2 regions of the Flavobacterium sp. B114r genome follow, and region 1 is predicted to be linked to the other one. Evidence: riboswitches for the same ligand, from Rfam matches in the RefSeq annotation. Region 1 holds a riboswitch; the other holds the start of a gene.
What was found. A riboswitch is a leader RNA that binds a small molecule or an ion and turns the genes downstream of it on or off. The one in region 1 is predicted to bind cobalamin.
Positions count from the first base shown of each region.

Region 2: it holds a riboswitch for cobalamin, as region 1 does, so the genes downstream of both, QLQ94_RS15435 (TonB-dependent receptor) here and QLQ94_RS00580 (TonB-dependent receptor plug domain-containing protein) in region 1, are expected to answer to the same signal.

Region 1 is NZ_CP124858.1:114,475-117,692, forward strand. It holds gene QLQ94_RS00570 (adenosylcobinamide-GDP ribazoletransferase) at 1-433, shown strand, start outside; gene cobC (alpha-ribazole phosphatase) at 418-951, shown strand; cobalamin riboswitch at 1,019-1,231, shown strand; gene QLQ94_RS00580 (TonB-dependent receptor plug domain-containing protein) at 1,259-3,121, shown strand; gene QLQ94_RS00585 (YncE family protein) at 3,127-3,218, shown strand, end outside.
Region 2 is NZ_CP124858.1:3,615,699-3,618,916, forward strand. It holds gene QLQ94_RS15430 (T9SS type B sorting domain-containing protein) at 1-1,530, opposite strand, end outside; cobalamin riboswitch at 1,816-2,019, shown strand; gene QLQ94_RS15435 (TonB-dependent receptor) at 2,130-3,218, shown strand, end outside.

The DNA of each region.
Region 1 (3,218 bases):
TTTATTAAAATTCAAATTGCTTTCAGAATCTGTTTCGCTTTTTAAGGCAGATAATGCTATCGCTCTTTTCCAGATTTTTCTTTTATTTATTTCCGCGCATGCTTTAAGTCGTCTTGCTGCTATATCGATTATTTTTACTCACGAATATTCTCGCGAAGACGCTTCGAGCAAAAGCAAACCTATTGCTAAAGAAAATACCTGGAAAGAAATTTTAGGTTCATTTTTCTTTGGGTTAATTCCGTTATTGGTTTTATCTTATTTTCAATATCAATTTCTTTTAGCTGTAATTCCGGTATTTGTAATGCGCTATTTTTTAGCTCGTTATTTTCAAAAATGGATCGACGGCTATACCGGAGATTGCCTGGGAGCAACACAACAAGTTTGTGAAGTTATTTATTATTTAAGCATTCTTTTGATATGGAAATTTATCTAGTCCGTCATACCGAAACGATTTGCGAGAAAGGAGTTTGCTACGGACAATCGGATGTGGGTTTAGCAGAACCTTTTGAAAACATTTTCGAAAACATTGTTTTGCAATTACCCTCAGAAGCTGTTATTTTTTCGAGTCCCTTAAAACGTTGTATGATTTTGGCCGAATACATTCAGAAAAACATACAGGCAAATTCATTCGAAAAAGATGCACGACTGCTAGAAATGAATTTTGGTGATTGGGAAATGAAAAACTGGAACGATATTCCACCGGAACAACTCAATTCCTGGATGGAAGATTTTGTAAATATTAATGCTTTAAACGGGGAATCATTTATAGAATTACATAAAAGAGCTGGTGATTTTTTATCGCAGATTTCAAAAGAAATAACAACGCCTGTCGTTATTGTAGCGCATGCAGGTTTAATTCGAAGTATATTATGTCATCATAGTTCGCTGCCGTTAAAAGACGCCTTTAAAAACAAGGTAGATTTTGGGCAAGTCATCAAAATTGAACTATAAACGTCTTTTTGTTCAGAATTTGTTTTTAAAACTCAAACAAATTTGAAAAATCGACAATTTTAACTTTATCTTTGCACGAAATTAAGGTTGTGTTCATTTTTAACACATTAAAAGGGAATCAAGTAAATAATTAAAAAAATCTTGAGCTGTACCCGCAACTGTAAGCTTTGTTCTTAAACGAATGCTTGTTGTTAACTACAAAACCACTGCTCGCCCCGGCGAATGGGAAGGTAAACAACAAGACGCAAGCCAGGAGACCTGCCTTTGTAACAAATATCGAGCTCTCGGGAAAAAGAGTATTGAAATTATGACTTTAAAAAAACTTTTTGCTTTTTGTTTACTGTTGTTGTGCCAGATTATTTCGGCGCAAAGTGATTCTATTAATAAATTAAAAGAAGTCATCGTTTCTGATACCAATCTTAAGAAATACTCGAACTCACAATCAGTTCAGGTATTGAATGATTCTGTCATTAATAAAAATCAATCTTCCTTAACTTCCCTTTTAAATTACAATACTGTTATTTATTTTAAAGAAAATGGTCTTGGCATGACATCCGGCCCTTCTTTTAGAGGAACTACCGCATCACAAACTGCCGTTATCTGGAATGGTATCAATATCAATTCGCAATTTCTGGGTCAGACAGATTTCAACACCATCGGAACAAGAGATTTCAATTCTATAGCTGTAAAAGGCGGGGGCGGAAGTGTTCTGTACGGCAGCAGTGCCATAGGCGGAAGCATACACCTTAACAATGATTTACAATTTAAAAAAGAGTTTTCAAACCATCTCTTTTTTAGTGCCGGCAGTTACGATACTTACAGTGCCAATTATCGCACTATGGTTTCATCAAATAAGTATAGTCTGCAAGTAAGTTTTTCCAGAAACAGTTCAGAAAATGATTTTAAATATCCTGGAAATACGGATCAGAAAAACATCAATGGAGAATACTACAATACGAGTATGAACACCACTTTTGGTTATAAAATCAATTCTAAGAATACTATAAAATTATACAGCCAGTTTTATGATTCTGAGCGTCATTTTTCTTTAACTACTCCTACAGCATCCAAAACAAAATACGGCGATTTTAATACCCGAAACCTTTTAGAATGGGAAAATAAATTTGATCGGTTTACTTCGAAAGTAAAATTAGCTCATATTGGTGAATCTTATAAATATTTCTCTGACATAGATTCTGATTTGTTTACTTATGGAAAAGTCGAAACCTCAATTATAAAATATGATTTGGCTTTTGATGTAAATGACAAAATAAAACTTAATTCGATCATTGACTATAATCGTAATAAAGGATACGGATCAAGCATCAATAATGTAAAAAGAGAAATAGGTTCTGCAAGTTTATTATTAAGTCATTTAGTAACTGATAAATGGGATTATAACGCTAGTATTCGTCAGGAAGTAACCGACAATTATGGCAATCCTTTTCTTTTTTCTTTAGGAACAAGGTATTTGTTTACCGATTTTTATCGCATAAAATTCAATGCTTCTAAAAATTTCAGAATGCCTACTTACAATGATTTGTTTTGGGAAGGAAGCGGTAATCCTAACTTAAAACCTGAGACATCTTATCAGGCGGAAATTGGCAATGAATTTTTCACGAAAAACTTTTCATTATCTGTAACTACTTACTACAATTCGATCACAGACTTATTGCGCTGGGTACCATCACAAGGAGGCGGAGACAATTGGTCGCCTGAAAACACAAAAAAAGTGAGAGCTTATGGAGCGGAAGTACTTCTGGAATGGAGAACTAAAATAGACAACCATAATTTTACGCTTAATGGTACTTATGCCTATACCGTTTCAGAAAGCAAACAGTTAATAAGCGGTGAATTGGTCTATAAGCAACTTGTATATGTTCCTTATCATAAACTAACAGGATCGGTTTCGTACAATTGGAAAAAAGTATCCTCTTATTTTCAGTATTTATATAATGGCGATGTTTACAGCACTCCTTTTAATAATCCTGCAACCAGAGTAAAAGATTATAACGTTGGAAATTTTGGAGCTGATTATGATTTTGGAAAAAAGAACAGTTACAAAATTGGCTTGCAAATATTTAATATCTGGAACGAAAACTATCAACCTGTCATAAGCAGACAGATGCCCGGAACAAACTATACTTTATACATTAACCTTAATTTTTAAATATCATGAAAAGATTTAATAAACTGTTTTTAACCATTGCGATAAGTTCGGCATTTCTTGTGTCGTGCAGCAATGATGACAATGATAATCAAGCACC
Region 2 (3,218 bases), 2.3 Mb from region 1:
AGCAAAATCAGGTATTATTTGTTGATTTATGGTAACGGCTAAACTAGCAGTTGTTGCGCATTGTCCCGCATTTGGCGTAAAAATATAATTGCCACTTGTTGTAGTATTGATTACCGAAGGACTCCAGGTTCCTGTGATTCCGTTTGGGGAGGTTAAAGCCAAAGTTGGCGCAGTATCGCTGCTACACAACGGTAAACTCGTAGCAAAATCAGGAGTTATTTGTTGATTTATGGTAACGGCTAAACTAGTAGTTGTCGCACACAATCCCGCAGTTGGAGTAAAAATATAATTGCCACTTGTTGTAGTATTGACTACTGCAGGATTCCAAGTTCCCGTAATTCCGTTTGGAGAAGTCAGAGCCAAAGTTGGTGCAGTATCGCCATTACACAATGTCAAAGTTGTAGCAAAATCAGGAATTGTTGGTGGAGTTATGGTCACTGCAAGAGTTGCGGTTGTGCCGCATTGTCCTGTATTTGGAGTAAAAGTATAGTTGCCACTTGTTGCAGTGTCAATAATGTTTGGACTCCATGTTCCTGTGATTCCGTTTGGAGAAGTCAGAGCCAAAGTTGGTGCAGTATCACTACTACACAAAGTCAAAGTTGTTGCAAAGTTTGGTGTTGTGTTGGACGTTACTAATAAATTAATAGTATCAGTAATATCTAGCCCACAACTATTAGTAGCTTTTAGCGTCAATACTATAGTTGTTCCACCCGCTGCAGTCGGAACTGTATAATCGGTTGTAGTTGTAGTTGATGGAGAAAAAGAACCCGACGACGCAGACCAGGCAACTGAAGTTTGCCCTACTGCAGTACCATTCAAAGTAATTGTTGCTCCTGCACAAGCCGTTAAGGTAGGAGGTCCGGCATCAACTGTAAAAGGTGGTACAGGTGCTTTACAACCGTTATTGGTGTAAGTGGCAAGTCCGGCTGGGGTAAAATTTACTGTAGCACCGTCAGCGGGAGTATTTGCCCCACTTGTATTAGTCAACATTGATTTGTCATAGGTAACAGTATCCAAACAACCACTAAAATTCATCACAAGCGTTCTCCCATTAGGAGGTGCGATAGATTGGTTGGCAAAGTGCCCAACAGTAGTTGTAGCATCTTGAAAAACCATATATATATTTTCGGATAAAGGACCAAATGAATTATCACTAGTAACCATCAGATAACTAGTAACTAATATAGCGGTTGCATTAGCAGGTAATATTCCTCCGGGAGGTTCTAGTATTTGTCCGCATCCGCCTGCAGCACTTATATCAGTATTTAATTGAGCGACAACAGCTGCCGTTGTCAAATCCTGAACAATGCCCTGCCAAGCATTATTGGGCCATGTTACTGTTAAGGTATTTATGTTTAATGGAGCACTACCAACTTTAAAGCGTACCATTTCGTTACGCCCTTCTTGGACCCCACAAGCATCAACCAAGATACTCTGGATTTCAAAACATTGAGAAAAAACGTTTGAATTACAGAAAAAAAACAATACAAATAAATAGAAATAAGGGGAGTGTAGAGATCTTAAATTCATATCAAAATTGGATTTAGTTGATAGTAATTTTAAAACAATAGTTAAATTTAATTTTTTTTAATTAATTATTAACAAGAATAAGTGTTAATTTATTGATTGTTAGTGGTTTTTGTGATTTTATGACATGAATTTAAGGTGTTGATCAATTATCTATATAATTTGTTAACGTCCGAAGTTTAGTACTGGTCAATTAACTTTTTAATGTGATATTGTATTTAATTCTTCATTTATTGCGATAAACATAAATTGCATTTGATAATACCTCTTCTTTATAAAGATAATTCTATCTTTGCACCAGATTTTGGTCTATTTTTTTAGTTTTTAAGAAAATAGTTAAAAGGGAATCAGGTGCAAATCCTGAACAGACCCGCTACTGTAAGTTCTACACAAGTCTTTAAACGTTACTAATGCCATTGTTCGCTGAGCCGGATGAGAAGGTTGTTTAAAGATGGAACAAGTCAGGAGACCTGCCACAAATCACATAGTTTAAGACTTTCGTGGAATAAAGTCAAACAACAAGAACTGACCTGTTATTTATAATGGGATTCTCTCTTATTGCTTTTGATTATTATTCTGGAGTTTATTTAATTAAATCAGTGATGTATAATACAAAAAAAATACTCTTTTTCATTTTTATATTGTTTGCTCCGTTTTTGCTTCATTCACAAGTATCAAATGATAGTTTGCGGGTTTTAAAAGAAGTAATATTAAAAGGAAAACCTTATCAGGAAGTAATTCCGGTACAGTCCCTTTCAGGAAAATTGCTCGAAAATTTGGCAAGTCACAACGTTGCAGATGCTCTTCGGTATTTTGCGGGAACTCAAATTAAGGATTATGGTGGTCTTGGCGGACTCAAAACAGTAGATGTCCGTAATATGGGAACACATCATGTAGGTGTTTTTTATGATGGGATACAATTAGGAAATGCTCAGAATGGCGTAACAGATTTGGGAAAATACTCCTTAGATGATATGGAATCACTGACGATGTATAACGGACAGAAAAGTGAAATTTTCCAATCTGCCAAAGATTTTGCCGCTGCTTCTACTATTTATTTAAGGACAAAACGTCCTGTTTTTGTTGGTACAAAAAAAACAAATTTATTAGTAAGATATAAAACAATGTCTATCAATTATATTGATCCTTCATTTAGGTGGGAGCAAAAATTGAGCGACAAAGTAAGTATGAGTGTAAGCTCTGAATACATTAAATCTAATGGTGAATACAAATACAGGTACAAAAGAAACAATCTAGACGGATCTGTTGCATATGATACGACTGCCACCAGACATAACAGCGATATAGAAGCACTACGATTTGAATCCGGGCTTTACGGAAAAATAAATAATGGTTCCTGGGATGCTAAAGTATATTATTACGATTCAGATCGAGGAGCACCGGGAGCGATTGTCGAGAATAAGTTTTCTGACGGCTTTAGACAGTACGATAAGAATTTTTTCGCACAAGGTACCCTAGTGAAAGATTTTACAGATAAATATAAATTTCAGGCAAAGGCAAAATATGCTTACGATTACACGCATTATGTGGCCAGAGACACTACCAATATATTAGGTGAAACGGTTACCGAAGGCGCACAATCAGACGACAGCTATTATCAACAGGAATATTATTTCTCAGCAGTAAATATGTACAGCATATTACCAACCTGGGATGTTTCGCTGTCTACA